One region of the Pseudoalteromonas sp. APC 3691 genome, then DNA from elsewhere that is predicted to be linked to it. Evidence: riboswitches for the same ligand, from Rfam matches in the RefSeq annotation. Region 1 holds a riboswitch; the other holds the start of a gene.

Region 1 (8,282 bases):
GCATTTACTATGATGTGGCTACCAATGTGGGCTGATTGATATATGTACTACAAAGATCAACAGCCCCTAGTTAATCTTCCTGAATAACGGTTATTTACGCAGCAAAATCGTTTTCTAATAAACGGCTATGGATAGACTGTACTACGTTATCTGACTCAGTTTGCTCTACTAAAAAGCACAAGTTGTGTTTACTTGCACCGTGACAAATTAATCGAATATTAAAGTCTTTTAGTACACTCATTAAGTTCATTTCGTGTTGGCGTAATTGAATCTCAGAGCCAATAAGTGCCACCAATGTTAGGTTGTTTTCTACCGAAACATGGCAAAATTCTGCAAGCTTATCTAGGCATTTTTGATCAAGCTCTGGGCGCGAGGCGTTTTGCGCGTTATCAAGCGTTATAGCCACACTGATTTCTGATGTAGTTACCAAATCTACCGATATATTGTATTCACTTAATAGTGTAAATACGCGTGCTAAAAAGCCGCTTGCTAGTAGCATTTCTGGGCTTTTAAGCGTAAGCAATATTTGGTTTTTACGTTGCGTTACTGCGCGTATACCTGGTTGCTGCGATTTTTCGCGCTCAATCCACGTACCGCCACGCTCTGGCTCGCGGCTAGAACCTACAAACACGTTAATGTGGCTACGGCTCGCTGGTAAAATAGTTGCTGGGTGTAATACTTTTGCGCCAAAGGTTGCCATTTCAGCGGCTTCGTCAAAACTTAAGCGTGCAATAGGCGTCGCTTTTGCGCACAAACGCGGGTCGGTGCTAAAAATGCCCACTACGTCGGTCCAAATATGCACGCTTTTAGCATTGATTGCTTCAGCTAGTAATGCAGCGCTGTAATCAGAACCACCACGTCCAAGCGTTGTGGTTTGGCCGTATTCGTCACTGCCAATAAACCCCTGAGTCACAATGACTTGAGCGTCTAATAACGGAATTAAATGTTCTTTAGCAGCTTGCGCTGTGGCTGCAACATTGGGCGTTGCTTTACCAAATTGGCTGTCGGTTTTAAGCACCTTGCGCACATCAAAGCGATCGGCATTTAAACCTTGTAAACGCAGTACCTGAGCAAACAAATACGACGATAAACGCTCACCAAAGCTAAGTAGCTCGTCGTGTTGCTGATCGGTTGTTAGTGGCTCTTGAGCCAATGTTTGAAATGCTTTTAGGGTTTCGTTAAAGCCAACCGCTAAATCGGCATCTAGCGATAATTCATCTAAAATAGTTTGTTGAATAGCAAGCACGCCATTTATGTGTTCTTGGCGCTCACTAGGAGTAATGCTTGATTTACACAGTGCAACTAAGTGATTAGTTACGCCGGCACTGGCGCTCACGGCAACAATACGTACGCTTTTATCTGCAACAATAATTTCGCTACAGCGACTCATCGCTTCAAAATTTGCAACACTTGTTCCACCAAATTTGGCAACGATGTAATCTGATTTTGCGCCTGATACTGTTTGTGGCACTGATTGGGTAGTCATTTAGTCTCCTTTCGCGGTATCCAAACCGCAATAAAACAAGAAGAACTTGGCAAAGGAATGCTTGAAGATAAGTCCACTGCCAGAAGCTCTCCACCTATATTGGTGACAGTTTTGAGGATTCAGCCCCATAAACCGAAAAACAATGACGACGTACCATTATTTTCCTCGGCGAGTACTTCCCTCCTTAATGATCATCGGCTTTCGTCGCCTAACATTAAGTACCTAAGTATCGCACCTCTTCTGAATGCTTTATTAACCAGTGGCTAATAAAACAAAACCCCACTAAGTAGCGGGGCTTTGAAAGTTATCGTTTAGACGTCTAGCTGTCAAGCATTTAATAATTTATGAGTTAAATAAAACTGCCCATGTAATACGAGCCCGCATATCCAACCGTGTAACAAATTAATAAATGCAGCGATAAACGCAAGTAGCTCATAAAGGTAAGCGCTTTAACTTTACTCATGGCAATAATGCCCGCAGCCGAACCAATAATAAGCATTGAACCGCCCACACCCGTTGCATACGTAAACGACAACCAATGTTGTTGGCTCATTACTATATTGGCTTTTAATAATGCAGCGGTAAGCGGTACGTTATCGACCCCAGCTGATAATATGCCCATTAAGTAGTTTGCGTATTCTGGTGCCATTACCGTGTATAGATCGGTAAATTTACTCAACATACCAATTTCTTTAAGTGCACCTACAAGTAAAAGTACGCCTACAAAAAACAATAATGTGTCGTATTCTATATCGCGAACAAAATCGATTATGTCTTTGTTTATGTCTTTTTTACGCATTAAAAATTGCGCCACTAAAAACATCACTGATAAGCCAAACAAAAAGGTTAATAGAGGCGGTACGCTGTAAATTACACTCAGCGTAAGTGTGCTCACTACGGTAGATAAAAATATAACAGCAATGGTTATGTCGGTTTTTTCAATGCGGGTTTTACCTGCACTAGCAAACTCAACACGCCCTTTCATACCTATAGACAGTAACGCAGCAAGCAGCATAACGCTTGCAAGTGCTGGCGCTATAAGTAGTAATAAATGAGCAATGGTTACTTTGCCATCTAAAAATATCATTAGTGTGGTTACGTCACCTGTTATTAGCGATACCCCACCTGAGTTAACTCCAAACACAATAAGCGTGGCGTATTTAATGAGTTTTTTAGGTTCAAGCTTTAACGACATAACAACCGCAAGCGATATAAGCGTCGCTGTTACGTTATCTGAAATCGACGAAAACAAAAACGCAAAACCACCCACCAAAAACATGAGCTTTTTTTCGCTAATACTTTTTGGCATAACACGGTGCACAATATTTTCTATAAACCCCTTTGAATTTAAATACGCGACAAAGGTCATTGCAGCCATTAAAAATAGCCATAGCGAGGCAATTTCTAAAATATTTTCATTTAAAAGATGTTGAATCGTATCGGGGCTTTGCCCGTGTAGGGGGTATATAAAAAGAAGAATCCAGCAAAGCGTACCAAAAAACAGCGTGGTTTTAGCTTTATTGACATGGATTATATCTTCTATAACGATCAGTAAAAATGCAATCGCTATCAGGGTTAGAATAATCGAGGAAACCATGGTAGTTAAACAACCTTTGATATAGTTTTAAAGAACACACAAATAACATTCCATTTCATGTGCCTATTTTCGGCGCGAATTTTAGCACTGCCTCTATGCAAAAACTATTATTAAATGGTCTTAAAAACGAATACTATATACAAACAAGATTAATTAAAAATACGTAATAATGAGTCTTCTAAAAGAACTCAATAATAAAATACTAGGATGTTGTAACCCCTTATGATCCCAGCTAAAAAGCTGCTAAACACCATAACCGAACATTGGGGTGTATTAGCGCTATTATTTAAACGTTTTAAAATGGCTGACTTTAGCCTAAAAGACGTACAAAACGCGATTAAGCAAAAGCAGCCTACGTGGTCAAACGAACGCATTTATAAAGAAACAAATCGTTTGTTAAACCAAGATATTTTAATTCCACTGGCTAAATCCTCTCAGCTTGAAATAAATCGTGCTATTGCTGATTTTGCTACTTTTTTACTGCAAGAAGAGCATTTAGGTTTAGCGCAAGAAATTAGCGTATTAGTAGATGACCTTGCTCGTTTAGGTAACCGCCTAAATAACGCTGGCGAAATAGAAGACTTTGACGACTTACGACGCTACAGCCGCATTATGGATGATCGGGTGCGTAAAATAATGAAGCTCTATACGCACAACGAAAACGCTATTTTAAATATTGTTGAACAAGCCAAATCAAATAATGCAGTGCAATCGCTGCAAAAGCGTTATAAAGCGGTAATAGAAGCCTTTGACGAATACATAGAGCCAATGCTTGAAATGGTTGATATTCGTGGTGAGTTTCATGCATGTTTTACCCTCATTGAAGAGCAAATAAGTAAGCAAATACTGCACATTGAGCGCTCAGGTAAAGCGTATAACGACAAACGTATGCTGGAGCAATTACGTACCCGTATACTCGAAATGCATTTAATGGGCCGAGAAAGCTTACGTAAAAGTGCCGATATGCTTATGCCACTGCGCGAGGAGCTACGCCGTAATAACTTAATTACTCGCCAAGCAGCCAAAGTACTTGGGCTTGTACGTAAAAATGGCGTAGACAATATGCTAAGTGCTGTGCAACCACATTTTGTAAGCGACGCGCAGCGATATTCGCTTGGTCAGCAACGCCATATTGTGGCTTACATGGCAAGCTTGGTTGAATTTGAACACGAAGAATACCAATTGCCTGACCAGCAAGACGTGCCTGCATTTGTTACGCCTAATATTCCTGACTACAACGATGTTAAAACCAGCTTTGCTAAGCGCTTTAATAAAAAACGCAAAAAGCCGCAGCCCTTGCTGCAATTTTTAGACGAAAGCTACCCAGATCTCGATGCTGACGAAATGCTATTTTTGTATCAAAAATTAGTCAGCGACAGCGATATTAAAATAATTCAAAGCGATGAAAAAGCCCGCGTAAAAATTGCCGGTCAGCACTTTTCTTTATATCCATTTAATTCAGAGCCTCAGCCAGATCCAAAGGCAGGTAAATAAACCATGACACACATAAATTTAGACGAGCTAACCCATCTACAAGCCATTAATAAAAAATTAGTAGCGGGTTATCACATTTGCGAGCAAGACAACGTAATGTGGCAAGAGCTTGACCAACACATAGAAGACTACACCGCCCTATTTACCGCTTTAGGTAACGATTTAAAACACGACAGCCGTGGCTTTTATTATTTTGGTAGCGACGAAAGCACACCCAATATGGGCAAAATATCTCGCGCTATCGCACTCACCATTTACATTTTAATTGAGCACTACGCCAATACGGGTAAAGATCCAATGCGCGCATTGTTTGACGACGTAAACGATTTAGAGCTTATGCAAACGCTGGTGCAAATTAACAAACATTTGTTTGATCAGCTTGAGATATTTTCGGGATCGGATTTGCGTAAAGATGTTTACCTGCGCATGGTGCGCTTAGGTTTAGCCCGTGAAGTAGAAGGCGGCTTTATGCTACAAGCACCAATTCACCGCTACATAGATGCACTCATGGAAGTAAACGAAGAAACCTACATTACAGAGGACGAGGAATGAAAAATCTATACGGACTAAGCAAACTCGCCCTACTTAACACCGCAGGCTATGCAAAATGTGTGATCCCGCTTGATAAAAGCAGCTCTATTTGCGCGCCTAATAACACCGGTAAAAGCTCGGTTATTAACGCCCTGCAGTTTCCGCTTATTAACGATTTACGCTTAACAGAATGGGACGGACACGATTTAGATGAAACCCGTAAGTTTTATTTTTCATCCGATCAGTCGTACATTTTACTAGAAGCTAACTTGCCTCATGGCTCGGTAGTAATAGGCGTGGCAGGCCTTGGTAAAATTGCCGGTTACGCGCATCAGTACTTTTGTTATCAAGGAAAGCTTGATTTAGAGCAGTACACGCAAGGTAAAACTATTATTAAATTTACCAAGCTGTTCAACCATTTAAAATCGCTTAACTACAACCCTATTGAGCTTAAAGCACAAGAGCTCAACGCGCTGTTGACTGGCGGCGCAACGGCTTTTGACGGCGACATTAACCTAAAAATGATCCCGCTAAATAATGTACAAGACTCTTCTATTTATAAAGAAATATTTAGACGTATTCTTAACTTACACAAATTAGGCGCAAGCGACGTAAAACGCTTTATGCTACGCGTGTTTGAACGCCATATGTCGAACTCTAAAGTCGACTTTTATGAAGTATGGCGTCGCTCATTTGATAAAGTAAACCGCTCAAAACGCGAATTAAAAGCCCTTGAGTCAATGCAAGAGCCAATAGCCGCGCTTGAATCAATGCTTGAAAACCAAACCGTGCTTAAAGGTAAATTAGCGGCGTATGCGCCTAAAATTGACCAAGCACTGATTGATTTTGACACTTATCAAGAGTCGCAACTCTCTGAGCTTGCCATAGCCCTTGAAGATATAGAGCACGAAAAACACGAGTTTGAGCAAAAACAAAGCCTATACGTACAGCAATCGCGTGATATAGAGCGCAGACAAACTCAAATTGAGCAGTGGTTTTTAGATTACGATGCGCTTAAAAGCGAGTTTGAACTGGTAAATAAAGCCACGCTTAAAACCAGCCTGACTCAATTAAAGCAAGATTACGAGTCGCTTTCGCACTCTATAACCAGCGCACAAGGGCAAAGCCTACACACGCTTGACTACCGCATCAGCGAAACACAAAAACAAATTAAGAGCTTAAAGCTGCAACTTAAAAATCTTGAATTTAATTTGTTTACCCGCATGCGCGAAGACCTCTCGTTAAAAGAAGTAGAAGAAATATCGCGCATTTTAAACCCAGATATTCTCTCGTTTGCAACCACCACTAATGGCGATATAACCATTGATGACGAAGACGCGTTTGGGGAATTTTTATCGCTATTAAGTGAAAACGTTAAAGGCGGCGTATTAACGCTACCAGGTGCGAGCATTAAGCTTAAAAAGCTCTCGCCTGTGCAAATGCAAAGCGGCGAAAACAAAGAGCAATTAACCGCTCAGCTCAGTGCACTTGAGCATTCACTTAAAGAGTTTAAACAACAACGCGATGTTGCTGCAAACGTTGCCGACAAGCAAAAAGAAAAAGACGCGTTATACGATGAGCTTATGAGCGCAGAAAGCGCCCTAAAACGCTTAGAGCAGTTTGATGTAATGCAGCAATCGGTTGAAGCGCAAGCCATGCTAAAAGAGCAGTTATTAGCTGAGCGCGAACAAATTGACGACTACCTGCAAGATATTCAAAAAAATAGTGGCTCAATTGCCGATCGCCGCTCGTTAATTAAATCGAAACAAGAGCAAATTAATCGCCAAACTGAGCGCTTACGCCAAGTTAAGAGCGAGCGAATTGACCACACGCTTGATTTATACAGCGGTAAAGTAACCCCGTATATGATTGATATTACAGTCGACTTTGATAACTTAAGCGACCTTGTTCATCACTTTAATAAAGACTGCCAAGAGCTGCGTAATTTTGACATAAACGTACGTAATACCTATTTGCATGTATATAATGCGGGTATTACTAAATTCGACAACGAAAACGACGAATATACTAAATACCAAAAGCTAATAAGCGCCTTTCATAATATTGATAACGAACGCGATGCTGTTGAACGCCAAGCACGCGTTGCGCTTACCGAAGTGGCTGCAACTATTAAAGGCTTGCGAGAAGATTTAGACCGCCTTCGCCGCGAAATGAACAGCTTTAATAAAGGCATAAGCCAGCACCGTATTTCAAACCTGCAAGCGTTTAAAATTAACGTAATACCGCGCAAAATGCTGGTTGATAGTATAGATACCATTATCAGCACGTCGCATCAGTTTGAGCAAGGTGACACGCTTGATTTACTTAGCCAAGAACCGTACAGCGAAAGTGCGGTAAACGAAGCAAAAGATCACTTAATTAAACTCGCATCAGATAAAGCGGGCTTAACACTTACCGATTTATTTGATATTCGATTTGAAGTAGTTAACCGCGCAGGTGAAACCGAACACTTTGAAAAAATAGATTCGGCGGGTTCAAACGGCACACGTATTACGATTAAGTTATTATGTGGCATGTTGTTTATTCGTTACTTATTAAGCGATCAGGAACAAAACCTATACCGTATACCAATTTATATAGATGAAGCGGCCGACATTGACCCACAAAATCAAAAAGCGATTATAGAAACCGCACTAAGCTTTGGCTTTGTGCCTATATTTGCCTCAGTTAAGCCGCAAATAAGTTGTGACTACATTGTGCCTATTCGCTCGGTAAAAGACGGTGCACAAAACTGGGTAGATGAAAAAGATTGGATTGAAGTTGAACACAATTAATTGGCCGTTAAGGCTCGACTATTAGACTAATATTTAGGACGTTTAAATAATACACATTTAAACTATGTGTGTTATTTTGAATTAATGCATTTTATTGGAGCAAACGTAATGAAAAATATACTTATTGTTGCAGCGCTAGCACTTCTTACAGCCTGTACACAAACCCCTGATTGGGATTACGATAAATCAGCCAACTTTAGTAATTTTAAAACATTTGCTTGGGTAGAAAACGCCAGCCTAACTAAAGACACAAATAACTACCAAATTAATGGCCTAATGGAAAAACGTGTTCGCACTGCCGTTAACGCTGAGCTGAGCCAAACACTAGGTATGAGCTTAGTTGATGCAGCAGATGCTGATGTACTTGTTAACTATCATG
Region 2 (8,282 bases), on a different contig from region 1:
CATCAACAGCATCTACCATTGGAGTGTTAGCACACTCGTCGTTAGCGTCAATAACACCATCGTTATCACTGTCTGATGGAGCTGCAGCAACAGGTTCTGGAGCAGCCTGAACTGGCTCTGCTGGCGAAGAGTTCTGACCAAATAAGTAGTTAATACCTAATTTAGCACCTACGTCAGTGTAACCACGGTCAAGACCTTGGTATACAGATGTTTCAGCGTTAACAAATAAGCCATCTGTAATGAAATGTTGGTAACCAACACCTGCATTTAAGAACGTATTATCTGTAGCTACTTGCATTTCCTTAACACCGAATAAACCGTAGAAAGGGCCGCCACCAAAGTGGTAAAGAGCATCAATACCGTAACGTTCGCCATCAACATCGTCACGATTACCATTTGGGATCGGAGCTGCTAAAAATGCGTTAAAATCCATGTCAGCATACTCAAGGCGTGCGCTCCAGTAATCACTGAAACGGTAACCAACTTCAGCACCCCAACTTGCAGACTCATTAACTTCTAAGTCTTGGTACATGTTTAAATTTTTCCAAGATGCGTCGTAGTAATCACCAAACACACCAATGTAGAAACCTTCTTCTTTATCTGCAGCAAATGTAGATGCGCTAGTTGCAGCCAACGCGATAGCGATTGTAAGTGATTTTAATTTCATTGTTTTCTTCCCATTTTTAACAACTAATAAATTGTAGCTAATCAATACTAGCTCAATCAGTTTTATATAGACTAACTGAGCCTTTGTTAATCAATACTTAACGAAAAATAAAGTTTATAACTTTTTTCAATACCCTGTAACAACACACAACCACTTACTATAGGCGAAATTAAAACTTTATTGAAAAATAAGTATAGTAGTTTTTGTAGATTAGTATTGAGCAAGGAATGTAAAGCAATTAAATAAAATACACTTAGTATATGCACAGAAATATTGCCTCACTTTAATTCGGCGCATAATACCACCTGATCTTGCATTCCCAAACATATATGCTCACATTTGGTTGAAAAATGACTCTTTTGAATCATGTAGTTACATTGATTTCTAATAGTTAAGTACCACAAAAAGTCTGGTAATCATTATCATTTATCGGTGCAGCCTGAAACTCTGATAGCTTTTCATCATCAGAATACGGGTTATCCGCTATTCTCATAAAGCGCTGTAGCAACTCACTAGACCCTGCAGCATTATACTCTGCAATTATTTTTTCGATCACATGATTACGAGGAATTACACGAGGATTTGCCGCTCTCATTACTTCATAACTATTATCGTCGGTTAAGCTTACCCACTTAGCTCTCCATTCAATTAGCGACTCAGGTATTACTGTTTCTTCTTTTAAGGATTCAGTAAGCGCATCGAAGGTATTGGTGTAATCGAGCTGGTTATCTTTTAATAGTGTTAGCAACTCTGCGATTAACTCGCCATCACTGCAGCTAGATTCATTTAAACCCAGTTTTTGTTCCCACATAGCAGTAAACTCAATATTAAATTGCTCAGCAAAGCTATTAATGTATGGCGTCATTAACGTAACAGCCTGCTCGTCATCATCATTAATAAGTGGTATTAAACTCTCGGCCAAGCGTGCGCAGTTCCAGTTAGCTATATTAGGTTGATTACCGAATGCATAGCGGCCTTGTTTGTCTATAGAGCTAAATACGGTATCAAAATCAAAGCTATTCATCATGGCACACGGACCGTAATCAATGGTCTCTCCGCTAACTAGTGTATTATCTGTATTCATTACTCCGTGAATAAAGCCAACACGCATCCAGCTCACAACTAGCTTAACTTGGTTTTTAATCACAGCGCCTAAAAATGCTAAATAGCGCTGTGGTCCTGTGTCGGTTATTTCTGGATAATGTCGCTCTATAGCTAAATCAGCTAAATTTTTAAGCCCTTCAACATCGCCTTGCGTCGCTAAATATTGAAACGAGCCAACGCGAATATGACTGGTTGCTAAACGAGTAACTATTGCGCCTGCTTGTGGTGGGTTACGATAAACCGTTTCACCGCTGCCAACGACCGCTAAACATCGGGTAGTTTTAATGCCTAGTGCATGCATTGCTTCGCTCATTACGTATTCACGAATAGCGGGCCCAAGTGCACAACGGCCATCACCCCCTCTTGAATAAGGAGTAGCGCCAGAGCCCTTCAATTGAATATCCCATAACTGGTTTTCATTGTCAGTAACAGCCCCTAATAAGTGGGCTCGTCCGTCACCTAAACGTGGTGAAAAATGTCCAAATTGGTGCCCAGAGTAACCAAGTGCTACTGCAGGAATCGCCTGCTTTTCATTACCGCTAAAAGTATTAGCACGTAAATCATCAGCGACATTAATATTAAACTGTTTTGCTAAGCTCTCGTTCCACAGCAATAACTGAGGGGAGGCAACACTTGCAGGGAAATCTTCAATCGCGAAGTTTTCCGCAATATCTGTGTATCTTGGCACTAATTTCATGGTAATTCCTATTATTGCTGACTTATACCCACGCGGTTATCACCTACACCATAGGCCACAATTAAGCTTAGCTCTTGCATACTTAAACCACTTTGCTTTTGCATTTCATTAAAAAAGGCTTGGGCTGCACTCAGTGATTTTTTGGTTTGTAAGCCGCCGTCTATAATTTTATGAGCACGCAAATAATTCTCTACATCGCGTGATAGTAAAAAAGTATCTTTACCAAGTGCTCGTAGCGCATAAGGCCCTGTATTTCCGCCTAAACGCGAACCATGCTTTTTTAAATACGCCCATAAACCAATAATATCGTCTGTTGGCCAACTAGCGACAAACTGGCTAAAACTGCCATGTTCTTGTGCTATTTCGTGGATCATGTAAGCATTTTCGGTAATTGTTTTTACTTTTTTATAGTTACGAACAATTCGCTCATCCGTTGCTTTTTGTTCCAGCATATCGGGTGGCATCATTAATAACTTATCAACGCTAAAATCCCAAAAAACCTCTCTAAAGCCTGCCCACTTATTATTTATGACTGACCAATAAAAGCCGCTTTGAAATACTTTTCGAGTAAATTCTTCAAGCCAATCGTCGTCACTTAACGTGCTTAGTTGTTTTTTAGATAGCGGTTTTGCAAGTAATAACTTAAGCATTTTTTCAGAGCCTTTTCGCTCTACCGCTCGCTTATAAATATCGCTAAATTTTTCCATACTAATTAAATACCTCACTACTTATATTGCTAGTGTACGAGAAAAGCACCTAATACGTAACCACCCCTCTTTTCGATGAATTAATCTGTATTTAGTCGCTTGACACCTAGACGGCTAAAATGCTTTAATCGCCGTAATTACCCTATTTAAATTGCACAGGTTTGTAAGTTTTACTCTATAAACAGGTGCAAAGGGCTAGAAGAGGTGCGTTATTCAGGTAGCGTATGTTAGGAGCGCAAACTCCAGTGAGCATACGTGAGGGGAATTAACGCCGAGAAGTAATCACTTTTGCGAAGTGTTTATTTCGGGCGACTAGGTTGAACCCTAGCGACTGTCACCAATAGCTGCTTATAACAAGCAGCTTATTAGTTTGGTGGAGAGCTTCTGGTCTTAAATATTAAGGCCGTGCGCCCTATTATTTTAAGCCCATTCGCTCTTCGAATTATTAGTTCGAACGATGTTAATGCGGCTCCTTCCATAAAGCTTTTTAACTCTTCGAATAATACCAATTACATTAAATTAGTTATCGCTAAAATGATCACGTTTTTAATAAAATTGGTACAAATTATAAGTTCGTGAGAGATGATCAACAACTTCAATTTAAACGACTACTCACTGTGGACCGCGCTCGTTACGCCATTTGATCAACACGGCGATGTTGACTACAACACGTTAACTAAGCTGGTTAGCGAGCAAGAAGCGGCACATAACGGTATTCTACTACTTGGTAGTACGGGCGAAGGCTTGGCGCTAACGCAAGAAGAGCAGCAAGCCATTGTTGAACACGTATGCCAGCTAAAACCAGCGGTACCATTAATGGTTGCTGTGGGTGGTAGTAACTTAAAGCAACAAATTGAGTGGGTTAACTATTGTAATACACTACCCATTCATAGCTTTTTACTTGGCTCACCCCTTTATGCAAAGCCCGGCGCTATAGGCCAAACTCATTGGTTTGAAAGCCTACTTAATGCAAGCGCTCACCCGTGTATGCTTTATAACGTACCGGGGCGCAGTGCTGTTAGCATCCCAACGGCAACAATTCAAAACTTACAAAACAATAAAAATTTATGGGCGTTAAAAGAAGCGAGCGGCAGCATTGCTCAGTTTGAAGCTTACCGCCAAGCTGCGCCTAATTTAGCTATTTTTAGTGGCGACGATGCGCTAATGCCTTATTTTGCACAAGCAGGTGCAAAAGGCTTAGTGTCGGTAGCTGCAAATGCATGGCCCGCACAAACTCACGAGTTTGTTAAACGCAGTTTAAGTGGTCAACATCCTAATTTATTTGCTCAGTGGACTAGTGCCATTAATAGCCTATTTGCTGTCGCAAATCCCATTCCCGTAAAGGTATTGATGCATTTACAAGGCCGCTTAAGCAGCCCGCAACTTCGTCCACCTTTAACACACCTTGAGTTAACTCAAACCGATTGCATCACAACTGCAAACAACACCATTTTATCTTGGCATTAAATACAGGTTTTTATAATGAGCTGGTTAGAACTATTAAATAATTTAGAATCGGGCGCAGTACGCGCAGCATCACAAAACGAAAGCGGCCAATGGCAAGCTAACGTAGAAGTAAAAAAAGGCATTTTAGAAGCCTTTAAAAATGGCACTAATACTGAGTTTGCAGGCGGTTTTGTTGATAAACACAACTTAGCTCCACAAGAGTTTAGTACTGATGATGGCGTGCGTATGGTGCCGGGTGGCTCTAGTGTTCGCCGTGGTGCTTATGTTGCTAAAGGCACGATTATTATGCCACCAGCGTATGTAAACATCGGTGCATATATCGACGAAGGCACAATGGTAGATAGCCACGCATTAGTTGGCTCGTGTGCACAAGTAGGTAAAAACGTACATTTAAGTGCAGCAGTGCAGCTTGGTGGTGTACTTGAGCCAATTGGTGCAAGCCCAGTAGTTGTCGAAGACGATGCATTTATTGGCGCAGGCTGCGTTATTGTTGAAGGTGTAGTCATTAAAAAAGGCGCAGTGCTTGCACCAGGCGTGCGTTTATCTGCGACTATTCCAGTTTACGACTGCGTAAACGAGCGCCAACTAGATAAAGGCGAGCCTATTCCTGAATATGCCATTGTAATACCGGGCTCTCGTCCTGCGTCAAACGAATGGGCACGTAAGCAAGGTCTAAGTATGTCGTGTGCGTTAATTGTCAAATACCGCGACGAACAAAGCGATGCATCATTATTACTTGAAGAGGTTTTACGATAATGAGCTTTTTGAGCACGCCTATCAAAACTGCTGTAAATACTATTACACAACAACTTGATACACCTTTTTTTGTTTACGACTTAGATAAACTAAACACGCATCTTGCGCGTTTAGTTGCACAAACCGACGTAAAACTTTGGTACGCCGTAAAAGCAAACCCACTGTCTAAAATTATTCAAAGCTTAGACAACGCCGGTTTTAATTTTGACGTAGCAAGTAAAGGTGAGCTTGAGCAAGTATTAGCACAAGGTATTAGCTCACAGCGCGTGCTCAACACGGGGCCTGCAAAAAGCCCCAAACAAATTAAACACTTTATTGAGCGCGGCGTACGTATATTTGTAGCCGAAAGCCTCAATCAAGTCCGTTGGTTAAACCAACAAGCACAACTACAAAACACGCAGTTACAAGTACTTTTACGTGTACAGTTGCGCTGGCCTGAAGGTGAAAAAAACCCATTGGGTGGCGACAGCCTTACCCCATTTGGTTTGGGTTGTGATGAGTGGCAAGCACTCAATGTAGCTGACTACCCTGCGCTTAAATTTGACGGCCTGCATATTTTTCAGTGGGGCAACATGCTTAGCACGCAAAAGCTAAGCGACTTGTGGTCACAAATGATTGCACCTCTTAGCCAACTTGCCAGCGATTTAAATATTAGCCTTAAGATTCTCGATTTAGGCGGCGGTTTAGGTATTCCTTATACACAAAACGAAGCAACACTTGATTGGGATGACTTAATTGCTGCGCTCGCTAAAATTAAAAATGATGCGGGTGTAGAAGAGCTATGGATGGAACTTGGTCGCTATGCCGTTGGCGAATGCGGTCATTACGCAAACCCAGTAGTAGAGCGCAAACAAAACTACAATCAAGAACAAGTAATTTTAAGCGGCGGTATAAATCACTTATTACGCCCTGCTGTTACCAGCCAAGATTTCCCTGCTGCGTTACTGCGTGAATCCAGTGCAAAAACTCAAGCGGTCACTTTATACGGCCCACTTTGTACAGCGCTTGATTGCTTGGGTGAACATAACTTACCAAGCGATTTAAATGAGTACGACTGGCTAGTGTTTAGCCAATGCGGTGCTTACGGCTTTACCGAAAGTATGCCGTATTTTTTATGCCATGAGCTAGCTGGCGAGTACACCTTGCAAAACGGTACACTTACCTGTGTTCGCCAAGCCGAAAATGCCAGCCACTACTTAAGGTAATAATCATGAGTAATACAACACACATTAGCCAAGAGAACATTGTAGTAGGGGAAGTTGCAAACGGCTTACCACTTACAATTCCTGTGTATCGTTTAAAAGGTGATGGCACAGGGCCAAGTGTTTACATTCAGGCCAATATGCATGGCGCTGAAGTGCAAGGTAACGCAGTTATTTTTCAGCTGCTTGAGCAATTAAAACACCTTAACCTTAGTGGCGATATTACCCTTGTACCTTATGCAAATCCGATTGGTTGTAATCAAAAATCTGGCGAGTTTACCCTTGGCAGGTTCGATCCGATTACGGGCACTAATTGGAATCGCATGTATCACTACAATAAAAATTTAGTGGCACAGTTTGCACAAAATCATACTCAGTATGACGACGCTACATTAAAAAGTAACTTCAAACAGGCACTTATTGACGAAGTAGACAGCAAACTTAACGGCCCTGTTTATTTACTCAATACGGGTAAACGCATTGCGCTTAACTTACAAAAGCTCGCTCATCAGGCTGATATAGTACTCGATTTACACACAGGCCCTATTTCAAGCAAGCATCTGTACTGCCCAAGCTATGCAACCGACAGCGCACGTTACTTTAATATTGAACATGTATTGCTTATTCCTAGTGATTTTGACGGCGCTATGGATGAAGCTAACTTTTGCCCATGGTGGCATTTAAGTGATGCACTTAGCGGACAAGGTCGCGAATTATCAATACCTGTAGAAGCATTTACTGTAGAGCTAGGCAGCCAAGAAAAAATAGACTTAAAAGAAGCATTAAACGATGCAAACAGCATTTTAAGTTACTTAAATCACAAAGGCGTATTACAAAACGCACCGCATACGCCAGCTAATATGACTCGTTATGCATGTAATTTAGATGACTACTTTGCCTATTACGCCCCTATTGGCGGCATGGTTGAATACTTAGCCCCACTTGGCGGGCACATTAAAGCTGGTGAGCCTATTGCCAATATTTTACGCATGGAGCGCTACTTAAGTGAGCAACCATTGCAAACACTTACTCTTGATTGCGATGCAATTGCTATTTTGCACTTTGCCTCAGCGAGTGTTAATCAAGGTACCGAGCTTTATAAGTTTTTTACTAACATATTTGAGCTTTAGCTCACCCTTCTCATTGCTTGAGAGTAATACCAATTGCATTAAATTAGTGATCTATTATAGCGATAAGGAAATAGCTTAATAACAAGGCTAAAATTATGGTACATAGTTGTTCTATATAAATAATTTTTAACGTAGTTAGTGAGTTATTTAATACGCTAGAATGATCATGTTTTTAATAAAATTGGTATAAATTAACTAAAATAATTAATCTGCATTAAAAAAGCGGCCTAGGTCGCTTTTTTTTCTGTTCTATATTTACTTTATATACGTATAATGATTGCTGTGAATACAAATTCAGTAAAAGTTCACCGTTACATATGTAAAAAGACGTTATAATTAAATTAACGCATACAACAACCCGAACTCACAAGGAATTACAATGAGCTGGCGCCACTGGATCACACTTACTGCCTTAATAAGTACAGCGACCTTCGCACAAGAAGAAGTTGCCACAAACGAGCAAGATAACGACATCGAACTTGTAAAGCAGTGTATTTTAAATGAAGTAATTGGCGGAGACGGTAAACAGACATTAGACGATCTTCGTAAAAA

Evidence for each region. Region 1 has a riboswitch for lysine ahead of lysC (lysine-sensitive aspartokinase 3). Riboswitches for the same ligand answer to the same signal wherever they lie in the genome.
Region 2: linked by a shared signal. The riboswitch ahead of dapA (4-hydroxy-tetrahydrodipicolinate synthase) and the one ahead of lysC (lysine-sensitive aspartokinase 3) in region 1 are both predicted to bind lysine.

What each region holds. Positions count from the first base shown of each region.
Region 1 is NZ_JASDCB010000023.1:59-8,340, forward strand. It holds partial or broken gene QL998_RS09350 (IS5/IS1182 family transposase) at 1-39, shown strand, start outside; gene lysC (lysine-sensitive aspartokinase 3) at 95-1,486, opposite strand; lysine riboswitch at 1,562-1,734, opposite strand; gene nhaD (sodium:proton antiporter NhaD) at 1,836-3,083, opposite strand; gene QL998_RS09365 (hypothetical protein) at 3,306-4,577, shown strand; gene QL998_RS09370 (hypothetical protein) at 4,581-5,129, shown strand; gene QL998_RS09375 (ATPase) at 5,126-7,903, shown strand; gene QL998_RS09380 (DUF4136 domain-containing protein) at 8,012-8,282, shown strand, end outside.
Region 2 is NZ_JASDCB010000010.1:28,124-36,405, forward strand. It holds gene QL998_RS05195 (OmpA family protein) at 1-667, opposite strand, end outside; gene QL998_RS05200 (protein adenylyltransferase SelO family protein) at 1,059-2,468, opposite strand; gene QL998_RS05205 (DNA-3-methyladenine glycosylase I) at 2,480-3,175, opposite strand; lysine riboswitch at 3,367-3,567, shown strand; gene dapA (4-hydroxy-tetrahydrodipicolinate synthase) at 3,758-4,642, shown strand; gene QL998_RS05215 (2,3,4,5-tetrahydropyridine-2,6-dicarboxylate N-succinyltransferase) at 4,658-5,398, shown strand; gene QL998_RS05220 (PLP-dependent decarboxylase) at 5,398-6,603, shown strand; gene QL998_RS05225 (succinylglutamate desuccinylase/aspartoacylase family protein) at 6,609-7,730, shown strand; gene QL998_RS05230 (phospholipase A) at 8,110-8,282, shown strand, end outside.